Regions from separate parts of the Pseudomonas sp. S2_A02 genome, predicted to be linked through region 1. Evidence: predicted binding sites of a transcription regulator. Region 1 holds the regulator's gene; the other holds the start of a gene.
The links. Region 1 encodes FliA, which starts transcription of late flagellar genes. Its sites were predicted from a motif close to CTAAAGTTTNNNNNNNNNNNGCCGNTAA; they were not measured.
Positions count from the first base shown of each region.

Region 2: a site for FliA is predicted at 2,991-3,018, ahead of motA (flagellar motor stator protein MotA). Genes of this name have one in related genera too.

Region 1 is NZ_CP162776.1:1,910,762-1,918,271, forward strand. Features, by position in the region: gene AB4O41_RS08720 (protein-glutamate methylesterase/protein-glutamine glutaminase) at 1-410, opposite strand, end outside; partial or broken gene AB4O41_RS08725 (chemotaxis protein CheA) at 460-2,702, opposite strand; gene AB4O41_RS08730 (protein phosphatase CheZ) at 2,756-3,544, opposite strand; gene AB4O41_RS08735 (chemotaxis response regulator CheY) at 3,575-3,946, opposite strand; gene fliA (RNA polymerase sigma factor FliA) at 4,114-4,854, opposite strand; gene fleN (flagellar synthesis regulator FleN) at 4,851-5,681, opposite strand; gene flhF (flagellar biosynthesis protein FlhF) at 5,799-7,124, opposite strand; gene flhA (flagellar biosynthesis protein FlhA) at 7,136-7,510, opposite strand, start outside.
Region 2 is NZ_CP162776.1:3,080,743-3,088,252, reverse strand. Features, by position in the region: gene asd (archaetidylserine decarboxylase) at 1-351, opposite strand, end outside; gene AB4O41_RS14195 (rhodanese-like domain-containing protein) at 371-1,186, opposite strand; gene AB4O41_RS14190 (HDOD domain-containing protein) at 1,389-2,921, opposite strand; gene motA (flagellar motor stator protein MotA) at 3,087-3,938, shown strand; partial or broken gene motB (flagellar motor protein MotB) at 3,942-4,969, shown strand; gene AB4O41_RS14175 (hypothetical protein) at 5,300-6,454, shown strand; gene AB4O41_RS14170 (hypothetical protein) at 6,448-7,209, shown strand; gene AB4O41_RS14165 (toll/interleukin-1 receptor domain-containing protein) at 7,446-7,510, opposite strand, start outside.

The DNA of each region.
Region 1 (7,510 bases):
CTGACACGACGGTTACTGCGCGAGATGCTGAGAATCTTCTCGCACAGCAGTTGCTTGACCTTCTCCGGGTTACGGGAGATGTCTTCGAAATTCTTCGGCAGGAAGTCCACCGCGCCGGCGTCCAGCGCATCGAGGGTGACCCGCGCGCCTTCGTGAGTCAGCGAGGAGAACATCAACACCGGGGTCGGGCAGCGCTGCATGATGTGCCGCACCGCCGTGATGCCATCCATCATTGGCATCTCGTAGTCCATGGTGATCACGTCTGGTTTGAGGGCCAGCGCCTGATCGATCGCCTCTTTGCCATTGGTCGCCGTACCGACGACCTGGATATTCGAATCCGCTGAAAGAATTTCCGAGACGCGGCGGCGGAAAAACCCCGAATCGTCCACCACCAGGACTTTGACTGCCATAAACACTCCATTAGACGGGGCGAGGCTCAGTCGCCCCGCTCCCCCAGAATCAAATACGCCGTGCGGCGTAACGCTTGAGCATGCTCGGCACATCGAGAATCAGTGCAATGCGGCCGTCACCGGTGATGGTGGCGCCGGACATGCCCGGGGTTCCCTGGAGCATTTTGCCCAATGGCTTGATGACCACTTCTTCCTGGCCCACCAACTGGTCGACGACGAAGCCGATCCGCTGAGTGCCCACCGAAAGGATCACCACATGGCCTTCGCGCTGCTCTTCGTGAGCAGCGGAGCTGACCAGCCAGCGCTTGAGGTAGAACAGAGGCAGTGCCTTGTCCCGCACGATCACCACTTCCTGGCCGTCCACCACGTTGGTGCGCGACAGGTCGAGGTGGAAGATCTCGTTGACGTTCACCAGCGGGAACGCGAACGCCTGGTTGCCGAGCATGACCATCAGCGTCGGCATGATCGCCAGGGTCAACGGGACCTTGATGACGATCTTCGAGCCCTTGCCCTTGGTCGAGTAGATATTGATGGTGCCGTTGAGCTGGGCGATCTTGGTTTTCACCACGTCCATGCCCACGCCGCGCCCGGAGACGTCGGAAATCTCGGTCTTGGTCGAGAACCCCGGAGCGAAGATCAGGTTGAAGCAATCCGACTCGCTGAGACGGTCTGCCGCATCCTTGTCCATCAGGCCTTTCTTCACGGCGATACCGCGCAGAACATCAGCGTCCATGCCTTTGCCATCATCGGAGATGGACAGCAGGATATGGTCGCCTTCCTGTTCAGCGGACAGGATCACTTTGCCGCTGCGAGGTTTGCCCATCGCTTCGCGCTCAGCCGGCTCTTCAATACCGTGGTCGACCGAGTTGCGTACCAAGTGGACCAGCGGGTCGGCCAGGGCCTCGACGAGGTTCTTGTCGAGGTCGGTTTCTTCGCCGACCAGCTCCAGGTTGATCTCTTTCTTGAGCTGGCGAGCCAGGTCGCGAACCAGACGCGGGAAGCGCCCGAAAACTTTCTTGATCGGCTGCATCCGGGTCTTCATGACCGCGGTTTGCAGGTCGGCCGTGACCACGTCGAGGTTCGACACGGCCTTGGACATGGCTTCGTCGCCGCTGTTGAGGCCCAGACGGACCAAGCGGTTACGTACCAGTACCAACTCGCCGACCATGTTCATGATTTCGTCGAGACGCGCGGTATCGACCCGCACGGTAGTCTCGGCTTCGCTGGCCGGTTTTTCCGGTGGCGGCGCAGCCAGGGCACGAGCAGGCGCCGGTGCAGCAGCGGCAGCAGGCTTGGGCGCTTGGGCTTTTGGCTCAGGCGCTTTGGCGACAGGTGCCGGCGCCGCAGCCTTGACGACTGGGGTTGCGACCGCCGAAGCAGCAGAACCGGCGCCCACTTCAGTGAACTTGCCTTTACCGTGCAATTCGTCGAGCAGCGATTCGAACTCATGATCGGAGATCAGATCACCGCCGGCCGCTTTAGCGGTTGGCGCAGCCGGGCCGGAGCCGAAGCAATTGCCGATTCCAGCGCATCGACCGCAAAGTTGCCTTTGCCGTGCAGCTGATCGAGCAGTGCTTCGAACTCGTCATCGGTGATGTCGGAGCTGTCGCCTGCCGCTTTCGGGACAGCCGATGCTGCGGGCGCAGCGACCACTGCATCGGCGGCGAACTGGCCTTTGCCGTGCAATTGATCGAGCAACGACTCGAACTCGGCATCGGTGATTTCGTCGCTGGTCGCCGTATCGGCGGCAGGCGGAGCAACCACAGGCGCCTCGGCCTGAGCCTTGACGGCATTCAGCGAGTCCAGCAGTTGTTCGAATTCGTTATCGGTAATGTCGCCGGATTCACTTTCAGCGGCCGGCTCTTGCACCACTTCAGCGACAAGTGCCGCTTCATCGGCGGTTTGCGGCTCGGCCAGGCGGGCCAGAGCAGCCAGCAATTCAGGTGTGGCAGCCGTGATTGGGCTGCGTTCGCGGACTTCGCTGAACATGCCGTTCACCGCGTCCAGTGCTTCGAGAACCACGTCCATCAGTTCCGAGTCGACGCGTCGTTCACCCTTGCGCAGGATGTCGAACACGTTCTCGGCGATGTGACAGCACTCCACCAGCTCATTGAGCTGGAGGAAGCCGGCGCCCCCTTTTACAGTGTGAAAACCGCGAAAAATTGCATTGAGCAAATCCGCATCATCCGGTCGGCTTTCAAGCTCGACCAGCTGTTCGGACAGTTGCTCTAGAATCTCGCCGGCCTCAACCAGGAAATCCTGAAGGATCTCTTCATCGGCGCCGAAGCTCATTAAGGGGGTGCTCCTGAGGTCTAAAAACCTAAAAAACCTAAAATGCTAAAACTCTAAAATCCTAGGCTGGATAACAAATCGTCCACATCGTCCTGACCGGACACAACGTCTTCTCTTTTATCGGCATGAATCTGCGGACCTTCACCCTGAGAGAGATGTTTTTGTGGATCTTTTTCAGCCAGCATCGCTTCACGGTCATGTTCGATACCCGCAAAGCGGTCTACCTGGCTGGCCATGAGCACGAGCTTGAGCAGGTTGCTTTCAACTTCGGTGACCAACTGGGTCACGCGTTTGATCACCTGACCGGTGAGGTCCTGGTAATCCTGGGCCAGCAGAATGTCGTTGAGGTTGCTCGACACGACGCGGTTGTCTTCACTGCTGCGTGTCAGGAAACCGTCGACGCGCCGGGCCAGTTCGCGGAACTCTTCAGCCCCGACTTCGCGACGCATGAACCTCCCCCAATCCGTGCTCAGCGCCTGAGCTTCATCGCTCAGGCCGTTGATCAACGGTGTGGCGTTTTCCACCAGGTCCATGGTGCGGTTGGCCGCAGCCTCGGTCAGCTTGACCACATAACCCAGGCGCTCAGTGGCATCGGTGATCTGAGACACTTCCTCGGCTTGCGGCATGTGCGGATCAATCTGGAAATTGACGATCGCGCTATGCAGCTCGCGGGTGAGCTTGCCCACTTCCTGATACAGGCCGCGGTCACGGGTCTGGTTGAGCTCATGGATCAGTTGCACAGCGTCGCCGAACCTGCCTTTTTCAAGGCTCTCGACCAGTTCGACCGCGTGTTTTTTCAGGGTCGATTCGAAATCGCCCTGTGAAGATTCGTTTTGCTCCATAGCTCCCCCGTGACGGACTGGCTTTGCACATCAACCGATGCGTTCGAAGATCTTTTCAATCTTGTCTTTCAACGCTTGAGCCGTGAATGGCTTGACCACATAGCCGTTCACACCCGCCTGAGCGGCTTCGATGATTTGCTCGCGCTTGGCTTCAGCGGTCACCATCAGCACCGGCAGGTGCTTGAGCTTTTCATCGGCGCGCACGTGACGCAGCAGATCGATGCCGGTCATGCCAGGCATATTCCAGTCCGTTACCAGAAAGTCGATGCCCCCGCTGTTGAGAACCGGAATGGCAGTGACGCCATCGTCAGCCTCGACCGTGTTGGTGAACCCAAGGTCACGCAACAGGTTTTTTATGATCCGCCGCATCGTTGAGAAGTCATCAACGATGAGGATTTTCATGTTCTTGTTCAATTCGACCTCCAAGCAGTCTTAAACGCGCCCAGCACCTGGACACGCCATTTCAATCAATCCGGCAAAGCACTCAATGACTGTCTGGAGCACAACAGATCGAAACCGGTGCGGTTCAACACCACACCTGCTCCATTCGCAGTGTCCCCACACTGCCTTCAGCGCGCTCGCCACTCCCCCAAACGCCCCCGCAAACGGGCCGCGCACTGGCTGTGTAACTGGCTGACCCGCGATTCGCTGACCCCCAGGACCTCACCGATTTCCTTGAGATTCAACTCTTCGTCGTAGTACAGCGCCAACACCAGTCGCTCACGCTCCGGCAAATTGGCAATCGCGTCCGCCAGCGCCGCCTGGAAGCGTTCATCTTCCAGATCGCGTGACGGCTCGAGATGAGCACTGGCGCCATCCTCATGCAGCCCTTCGTGTTCGCCGTCCTGCAACAGATCGTCGAAACTGAATAACCGGCTGCCGAGGGTGTCGTTCAAAATCCCGTAATAATCGTCGAGACTCAATTGGAGTTCGGCCGCAACTTCGTGATCTTTAGCGTCACGGCCGGTTTTAGCTTCAATCGAGCGAATCGCGTCGCTGACCATGCGGGTATTGCGGTGAACCGAACGTGGCGCCCAGTCCCCCTTGCGCACTTCATCGAGCATCGCGCCGCGGATTCGAATGCCCGCGTACGTCTCGAAACTCGCGCCTTTGCTGGCGTCGTATTTGGTTGATACTTCAAGCAGGCCGATCATGCCGGCCTGGATCAGGTCTTCGACCTGGACACTGGCCGGCAAACGCGCCAGCAAATGGTAGGCAATGCGTTTGACCAGTGGCGCGTAACGCTCGATTAGTTCGTACTGCGCGTCACGTGCCGACTTCTTGTAGAGGTTGTAACCACTGGCTGTCATAGGACGGGTCCTGCCGTTTGTTGCACGAGGCGCTCGACGAAAAATTCCAGATGCCCACGCGGGTTGGCCGGCAGCGGCCAGGTATCGACCTTCTGCGCAATGGCCTTGAATGCCAGAGCGCACTTGGAACGGGGAAAGGCTTCGTAGACGGCACGCTGCTTCTGCACGGCCTTGCGCACGCTTTCGTCGTAAGGCACCGCGCCAACGTATTGCAAGGCGACGTCAAGAAAACGATCGGTGACCTTGGTCAACTTGGCGAACAGGTTGCGGCCCTCCTGCGGGCTCTGCGCCATGTTGGCCAGGACGCGGAAACGATTCATGCCGTAGTCGCGGTTCAGCAGTTTGATCAGCGCGTAGGCGTCGGTAATGGAGGTTGGTTCGTCGCACACCACCAGCAAGACTTCCTGGGCTGCGCGCACGAAACTGACTACCGAGTCACCAATGCCCGCAGCGGTGTCGATCACCAATACGTCGAGGTTGTCGCCGATGTCGCTGAAGGCCTGGATCAGGCCGGCATGCTGGGCCGGGCTCAGATGAACCATGCTCTGGGTGCCGGACGCGGCCGGGACGATGCGGATACCGCCGGGCCCTTGCAGCAGCACGTCGCGCAGCTCACACCGGCCTTCGATCACATCGGCCAAAGTACGTTTGGGTGTCAGCCCCAGCAGGACGTCGACATTCGCCAGCCCCAGATCGGCGTCCAGCAGCATGACGCGCCGGCCGAGCTCAGCTAGAGCCAGGGACAAGTTCACTGACACGTTAGTCTTCCCGACGCCACCTTTGCCGCCGGTCACCGCGATCACCTGTACGGGATGCATGCTGCCCATGTTATTTCTTTACCTTGTCTTACTTAGACGGAGGCCACATTACTGGCTGCGCGTTCACTAACTGAACAATGCATTGGCAGACCATCGATGTAGGTACAAAAACTGTTCATTAATACCTCAGCCAACCCGCTTGGTCGGACTGTGGTAGAGGTCAGCGAACATATCAGCCATGGCTTCTTCGCTGGGTTCTTCCTGCATTTGCACGCTAACGGCGCGGCTGACCAACTGATGACGACGCGGCAGATGCAAATCATCCGGGATCCGCGGGCCATCGGTCAGGTAAGCCACCGGCAATTCATGACTGATGGCCAGGCTCAACACCTCACCCAGGCTTGCCGTTTCATCCAGTTTAGTCAGGATGCAGCCAGCTAGCCCGCAACGCTTGTAACTATGATAAGCGGCGGTTAGAACCTGTTTTTGGCTAGTGGTTGCCAAGACCAGATAGTTTTTTGATTTGATCCCTCGTCCGGCCAGGCTTTCAAGCTGCATGCGCAGTGCCGGATCGCTGGCCTGCAGGCCGGCGGTATCGATCAGCACCACGCGTTTGCGCAGCAAGGGTTCCAGCGCCTGCACCAGCGATTGGCCCGGATCGACGTGGGTGACCGACACGTTGAGGATGCGGCCCAGGGTCTTGAGCTGTTCCTGAGCACCGATGCGATAGCTGTCCATGCTCACCAGCGCGATGTTCTGCGCGCCGTACTTGAGCACATAACGGGCCGCGAGCTTGGCCAGCGTGGTGGTCTTGCCCATGCCAGCCGGGCCGACCATCGCAATTACACCGCCCTCTTCCAAGGGCTCGACTTCCGGGGTGGCAATCATCCGCGCCAGGTGCGCGAGCAACATGCGCCAAGCCTGACGTGGTTCTTCAATGTCGGTAATCAGTGCCAGCAGATCGCGCGACAACGGGCCGGACAGGCCGATGCGTTGCAGGCGTCGCCAGAGGTTGGCCTGGGCCGGACGGCTGCCTTGTAGCTGATTCCAGGCCAGCGAGCCGAGTTGCACTTCCATCAGTTCACGCAGGCTGTTGAGCTCGAAACGCATCGAGTCGAACGCACGCGGGTCGACACCGGTCGCTGCGGCAGGCGCGGGTGCCGGACGCCGAGGCTCGGCCAGCGTTGGCTCGATCAGTGGCTCGGCGGCGGTCAACGGCAGGCCGGCGAACAACTGGCGATTGGTGGCTTTGTCGCTCTCGCCATCGCCACGCAGGCTCAGTTCGGCCTGGGCGGTGACGATCCGCGACTGGGTCTTGCGCAGCTCGTCCTCGAGTTCCATGTTTGGAACACGCGGGGCCAGCGCCGACAGTTTGTAATCCAGGGCAGCCGTCAGCTCGACACCGCCAGCGATCCGGCGATTGCCAATGATGGCGGCGTCGGCGCCCAGCTCATCACGAACCAGTTTCATGGCCTGACGCATATCGGCGGCGAAAAAACGCTTAACTTGCATAAACCACTACCTCAGCCGTTGGGCCCTACTGTCGCAACGATGGTCACTTGCTTGTTGTCAGGGATTTCCTGGTAAGCCAACACATGCAAACCCGGGACTGCCAGTCGGCCGAATCGCGAGAGCATCGCGCGAACCGGACCGGCCACCAGCAGAATCACCGGTTGACCTTGCATTTCCTGACGCTGCGCCGCTTCGATCAACGAGCGCTGCAGTTTCTCTGCCATGCTTGGCTCCAGCAGAACACCCTCTTCCGAGCCTTGTCCTGCCTTCTGAAGACTATTGAGCAATATTTGTTCCAACCTTGGTTCCAAGGTGATCACAGGCAGCTCCGACTCAGTGCCTACAATGCTTTGCACGATTGCACGAGATACGCCGACGCGCACCGC
Region 2 (7,510 bases), 1.2 Mb from region 1:
CAGTTCCAGCACGCTGAAGCTGTGGCCCTTGGCCTGAAAAACGCGACCGTGTTCGATTGGGCCGAGTTGGCTGACGGCTCCGTCGGCCGGGCTGAGGATCGCGCCTGGGGTTTGGTCCAGCGGGCGAGCGCCGTCTTTCAAGGCACGGGTGAAGAATGCATTGAAGTGCTCGTAAGCCGTCAAGTCTTCGACCAGCGCCTGGGACATGTCCACTTGATAACGCTTGGCGAACCAGGCGGTTAAGGCGTTCTTGAACCAGCGCACGCGGCATTCGGCAATGCAGCCGGCCAGTCGCGAAAGCAAGTGGTGGGGTAGCAGGTACTGGCTGAGGATAAACAAACGCTTATTCATTAACTGTCCTTAAAAAACCTTAAATCTCTACGGGCGTGTCGGGATGGTTGCCCCATTCGCCCCAGGAGCCGGCGTAACCTTTGACTCGCGGATAACCGAGCGACTTGGCTACTAGATACGTGAAGCCAGAACGATGGTGAGTCTGGCAGTGGGTAATGACTTCTTTGTCTTTGGTGATACCGAGTTGTTCGAGGATTTTCGGCATGTCGGTGCGGATGCGCAGGTTGCGCGCTTGATCCATGCCGGCTGTCCACTCGAAATTGACCGCGCCGGGAATATGCCCGCCCTTGGCTGCGAGGACTTTTTCGCCGGAGTATTCCAGCGGCCCGCGTGCGTCCCAGATTGCCAGGTCGGTGGCACCGAGACGGCTTTGCAGGTATTCGCGGGTGGCGATGGGTTCGTCGTGCAGGGTCAGGGCGATCGGGCCGCCGACCGCTGGCGGGATCTGGATCGACATGGGCAAGCCTTCTGCCAGCCAGGCCGGCAGGCCGCCGTCGATATAGTGATAGTTGCTGTGGCCGATGACATCCAGCAGCCAGATAAAGCGCCCGGCCCAACCACCGCCTTCGTCGTCATAGACGACGTAGACCGCATCGGGGTTGTGGCCCAGTTCGCCGAACAATGCTTCAAGCGCGGCCTGGGTCGGCAGCAGGCCTGGCGCAGGCGCCTGACCCAGTTGAGTACGTTTTGGATCGACAAAGCGTGCTCCGGGGATATGCCCTGCGGCATAGCGGGCGCTGCTGGTCAGGTCCACCAGAATCAGTTCGCGGGAGTCGAGACGCGGGAGCAGGTCGCTCGGCTCGATCACCAGCGCCAAGCCAGAGAAGTCAGACATGTGAGGTCTCCAGAGCACAAAGGGAGAGGATTGTAGCGCAGCGTCATGAGGGTCTGTTATCAGTTATTTCGGCCAGCCCTGTGGGAGCGAGCCTGCTCGCGATAGCGGTGGGTCAGACAATATTGATGCTGAATTTACCGGCGTCATCGCGAGCAGGCTCGCTCCCACAAGTGTGCGCAACTTAACTGACTGGCATCAGCCCCTAGCGGTGGCTAAAGCTGTGCAGGGCCTTTTCGATGCACTGCGCGGTTTTGCCGAATGCTTGCACGGTAATTTCCGAGAACGGCCCGCCGCCCTGATCCGCCACCACGATCATGATCACCCGACCGTTGTTGACCAGGGAGCGCAGCAGCAAGTGCTCACCGCTGAACTGTTTACGCAGGCTGGCCGGCAACAGGGACGAGAATTGTGCGTTGTTGGCTGGCGTCAGGCGCACCTGGGCCTGTTGCGCGAGCAGGCGCTGCAGCACGGTGCTTTGGTTGACCACCAGGTTCAGGCCGGCTACTTCTTTGGGCAACCCGGCAGTCTGGTGCACGCGCAGATTAGCGTGCGTACGGTCGGCCATCAGGATCATCACCCGCCGCATGCCGCACGCCACCAGGGCGTCTCGGGCCGATGTGGTCAAGTGCATGGCATTGGTAAAAGGGCTCGGCTCCACTAGCAGTTCGGCGCATTGTTTACGCCACTTCGCCAGGTCTTCGGCGGTGGGTGCCGGGGCCGGCAGCAAACCAGCGTGAACACGGTTCATGCCCGAAGGCCAGATCAGCGCTTCGGCCGGGTGCCACAGGTCAGGCATGGCATGTTGGCGGGCGCTGTTGGCAGCTTGCTGGTGCAATTGTTGTTGCACCTCATCCATCGGCATTTGCAAATAAAGGCTGGTCAGGTATTGCCAGCGTTCGCAATGAGGATTGTCCCAGGCTTGTTGTGCCGACAATGCCAGACCATTGGCCAGCAGCACGGTATTGGCAGGCTGATTGAGCCAGCGTCGCAACGTCGGGTCGTCATCGAGGCGGTTTTGCTGGCGCAATGGGTGATCGCTGTCGCGAGCGATGCGCAGGACTTTCACCAATTCGCGTTGTTCGCTGCGCAGCAGCCGATAACCCTGTTGCACCCAGATCGGCAAACGCCAGACATCCACCAGCGCCTGACAGATTTCCAGCAGGCGCACACCGAACAATTGCTTTTCGACTTTGCGCGCCGACTCACCTTTATGGATGACCCGCAGCTCCCATTCTTCGAGCAGATGCGGATGGGTCAACGCCATGGGCCACAGTGGCGAAAGAAACAGCAGGCTGCCCCAGTGGATGTCCTGCCACAACCGCGCCAGGCGACCGGCAAAAAAACCATTGGCTTGTTGGGTGGCGTGCTGGCTGATCAGTTGAAGCTGGCGCAAGGCGACAGGGATTTGCGATTGGGATTCGGCGGGCAGGCGCTCGAGCAATTCTTCGGTGCGTTTCAAGCCGAGACGATTGATCGCCACTTCAAGGTTTTCAGCGGGCTCGGTCATGCTGCCTTGGGTGTGGCGGTTGGCTTCGCGAATCACGCTCAAGGCCAGGGCCGGGCTGTCCTGCATCAGTTCGGCGATGTCTCGCAGTGAACTGCGGTTATCGCGGATGGCTTTGCTGACCTGATCGTGACTGGCTTGCGGAACCGGCAGGCGCACACCATCGAGAAGCTTGACCCAGTCTTCGAGCGTGGTTGGTTTTGGCGTTGGGACGTTCGTTTCGTTAGCCATGTCTGGACGCAATCATCGTCTGCATTACCTATCCCTGCACGGGTCAAAATAGCTTTTCGCCTGAACTGGCTATAGTCTGGCGCAGTTTTGCCGATAAGTAGAAGAAGAGATTTTTTAACTTCCGAATATGACCTTGAACCCGACTCAGTAAGTGCTCTCCTACCTATGGCTAAAATTATCGGCATCATCGTCGTATTCGCGAGCGTGCTCGGCGGATACGTGCTTTCCCACGGCAAGATTGCCGCTCTTATCCAGCCTTTCGAGGTGATGATTATCGGGGGGGCGGCCCTTGGCGCATTTCTGCAGGCCAACCCTGGTTACATGACGATGCATGTGCTCAAGAAGTCCTTGGGCATGTTCAATTCGCGTTTCAACCACACCTTCTACCTGGAAGTGCTGGGCCTGATTTACGAGATCCTCAACAAGAGCCGCCGCGAAGGCATGATGGCGATCGAAGGTGACATCGAAGATGCCGCCGCGAGCCCGATTTTCGCCAAGTACCCGGCGGTGCTCAAAGACGAACGCATGACCGCGTTCATCTGCGATTACCTGCGCATCATGTCCTCCGGCAACATGGCTCCCCATGAGCTGGAAGGCCTGTTCGATATGGAACTCTACAGCCTCAAGGAAGACCTCGAGCACCCTTCCCACGCGGTGAACGGCATCGCCGACGCCATGCCCGGTTTCGGTATCGTCGCGGCGGTATTGGGTATCGTGGTGACCATGGCTTCCCTCGGTGAAGGCGACCAGAAATCCATCGGTCTGCACGTGGGTGCGGCACTGGTTGGTACCTTCTTCGGTATTCTTGCGGCTTACGGTTTCTTCGGCCCGCTGGCCCACTCCCTGGCTCACGACGCCAAGGAAGAACTGAACGTCTACGAAGCCATCAAGGCCTCGCTGGTAGCTTCGGCTTCCGGCATGCCGCCATCGCTGGCGGTGGAGTTCGGTCGCAAGGTTCTGTACCCGGCGCACCGTCCTAGCTTCGCTGAGCTGGAACAAGCGGTTCGCGGTCGCTAAGTCATGGAAAATAACCAGCCGATAATCATCAAGCGCGTCAAGCGCATCGCCGGCGGGCATCACGGGGGGCCTGGAAAATCGCCTTCGCGGACTTCGCGACGGCGATGATGGCGTTCTTCCTGGTGCTGTGGCTGTTGTCCACGGCAACGCCGGAACAGAAGATCGCCATTGCCGGTTACTTCAAGGACCCGGTCGGTTTTTCCGAAAGCGGCACGCCGTACATCATCGATCTGGGCGGCACGCCGACCCTGGCGCCGGAGAGCACTCTCAACCCCGAGGTGAAATCTCAGCCTCAGCCAGACAAGGTGACGATCGACTCCGAACAGGTCGAAGGCATGGCCGAGCAGGTCGAGAAAGAGCGCCTGGAATTGCTGCTGCAAGAGTTGCAGAACAAGGTCGAAGAAAACCCGCAGTTGCAGAAGTTCAAGGACCAGATCCTCTTCGAGATCACTCAGGACGGTTTGCGCATTCAGATCGTGGACGCCGAAAACCGTCCGATGTTCGACTCCGGCAGTGCGCGTCTGAAGCCGTATTTCGAAGACATCCTGCTGGCCATGGCCGACACCATCAAAGCGGTGCCGAACAAGATCAGCATCAGCGGCCACACCGATGCCAAGCCGTACTCGGGCACCGGCGACTTCGGCAACTGGGAACTCTCGGCCAACCGCGCCAACGCGGCTCGCCGTGCGCTGGTCGCGGGCAGCTATCCGGATGCTCAGGTCGCGCGAGTCGTGGGCTACGCCTCGTCCGCGTTGTTCGACCGGGAAAACCCGTTCAACCCGGTCAACCGCCGCATCGACATCGTCGTGCTGACCAAAAAAGCCCAGCGTGCCATCGAAGGTTCGCAAGGTGCCGAACCTGCGCCAATGCCGACGCAAGGGCAGGGTGGCCCAGGCGAAGTGCCCACGCCGCCAGTCGATCCGAACGCATTGCCGGCGGATAAGGAGCCGCTGCCGGCTCATGAGCTTCGTGAGCGGTTGAATCTGTTTGATGCTCCTGCGCCGAAACCGGGTGAGCCGCCTAAGCAGTGATTCATGAAAAAGCCGACAGCGATGTCGGCTTTTTTGTCTCTGTCTTTTGTGAGGTGGGAGATTGTCTGTTGTTCAGTGAGCGCCGATCTCAATGGCTCCATCACGCGACTTGTCGATCTTGAATGCGCAAAAAAAACGGTGTCTGAATACTGTGCGATGGTGACGGCTGTAGGAACGATCTGAAATTTCGCGCAGGGGTATTCCCACTCCCTCCCTATCGTTTATCTCGCGTCGCAGATCTGCATCAAAATTCACGGGAGAATATCAGGGATTTTGCACGCTATCAGAGGCTCTGATATCGTGATGAAATCGTGATACGGAAGAATGACCATGGTTGATTTTACCAGCTACGACCACGACCTCCATGAGAGGCGCGATCTGATCGAGCTCAAGATCTATGTAGAGAGCGTGCTAGGCCTAAAGCTGCGCTTAAAACCTTGGGAACACGTCAAAATCCTTCCGTATGCGCTGCGTGACCGATACGAATTTTTTGTCACGGAAATCTTAGGGGGCAGGTGTCTCATGCTCAAGGAACGTCCACAACGGGAAGCTAGCGTTGCGGATGTAGCCAAGCATATGCAGGCAATCAACAAGCTGCTGGCGAAGAAGTCGCCCGAAACCAGTGACCTCATGGTTTTCGTCACAGACACGCTCCCGAGCTATGACAGAAAACGACTGGTCGAGAAAGGCGTCCAATTCATCGTGCCGGGAAACCAGCTTTATCTTCCCGCGTTTGGAATGGATTTGCGTGAGTATTACAGGCAGCGCCTGGAAAAACCTCAGGTACTGAGCCCTGCCACTCAATCCATGCTTATTCAATTCCTGATCAAAGGATGGCAGCCCCGGCTACTGACCACTCGCTCTACTTTCGAGAAATCCTTTACCTACGCGAAAATGACCGTCACCAGAGCCATAAAAGAGCTGACCGACCTGGACATCGTTCAGCCTGGAACGGAAATGGGTGAAGCCGCGATCTTTTTTCACTTGTCTCCTAAAGAGACTTGGGGAATGGCGAAAGACTACATGCGTACGCCAGTCAAAAAAACACTTTGGTTAAATGCAATTCCTCAGGCGTTTGACACCCAAATGATGCTGGCAGGGGAAGCGGCCCTGGCAGAGATGAGCCTTCTCGCCAGTCCAAAAGTCCCGAGCTTCGCAATGACGACTGCGCAGTTCGATCACATTCGAGAGCTCGCTGAGTCCGATCAGCGCGGGAAGATGAGTGCGGCATATGGGGAAGAGTTCGGTGTTTGGGGCTCAATATCAAAGACGGCCAAATCGAAGTTTGAGACCACATCCCCCTATTATGAGGTGCCGAAAAACCATGCAGCGTGCTGCATCCAGTTTTGGAGCTATGACCCTCTGCATAGCAACAGAGCCACCGGGACTGTAGATCCATTTTCTCTCTATCTGAGTCTCAAGGATGACCATGATGACCGGGTGCAAATGTGTTTGGATGAAATGATGGAGAACGTGAAATGGTAGTGGGTATCGACCGGTTTAGAGAGTATTTCAAAGACTACCAAGGTAGCTACGTTCTGATTGGCGGGGTGGCAGCATCCATTACCATGGAGCTTCTGGATGAGCCATTTCGAGCCACCAAGGATCTGGATGTCGTACTGGTTGTTGAGGCCCTCAATCGAGAGTTCGTAGGTCAGTTCTGGAAGTTCATCAAGGACGGCGGGTATGCCATTCGCCAAAATGGCGACAGCGAAGGGGACTCCCCTGTTTTCTATCGCTTCCAGTATCCTCAGGACAAATCCTTTCCGGTGCAGATCGAGCTTTTTTCTCGTGTGCCAGATGGCCTGGAGCACGAAGAAGCGGCCCGAATGACCAAAATCCCCGTAGAAGAGCAAGCAGCAAGCCTTTCTGCGATCATCCTCGATGATGAGTATTACAACTTTCTCTTGGCCGGCGTCGACCACACCCAAGAAATCAGTCACATTGGAGCCGATCGGCTCGTTCCGCTCAAAGCTCATGCCTGGCTTAACAAGAAGGCGCAGATCGAGAACGGCGTACGAGTGGACAGTCGTGATATCAATAAGCACTTCAGAGATGTGGTCTTACTTTCTGTTGGTCTTACAGAAGGGATGACTGAACTCCCTGAGCGAATGGCGCTCGATTTGACGTCATTTCTCAGCCAAGTGCCTACTGAGCTTGCGTCAAACCCCCAAGGTTACAGAGGAGTGGATGGCGACCGCTTGATCAAGACCATTCAAGAAGCCTTCGGCCTCAATTAATTCATTTTTTTTCGCTCGGTATCACAAGCGCTGATAGCGTGCGTAATGCCTGTTATTTGGCCGTTAAGAGGGCTCTGTAACACCGATTTGGGGACGTAAGGTGTGTTGGCTGGGCGATTCTGCTCAACAGCATCACATGCTGTGCGTCAGCTCCTGTCCCGCACATCCAAAGCGTCGCAGTCGTCCTGATTGCTGAAGACCAGAAAGCCGCGATCATCGCGGCTTTTTTGCGTCTGTCAGAAACCGCGTCGGATGCGGTTCTTGAGTTGGTCGTGGAACAGGTCTGCATTTCCTTTGTAGA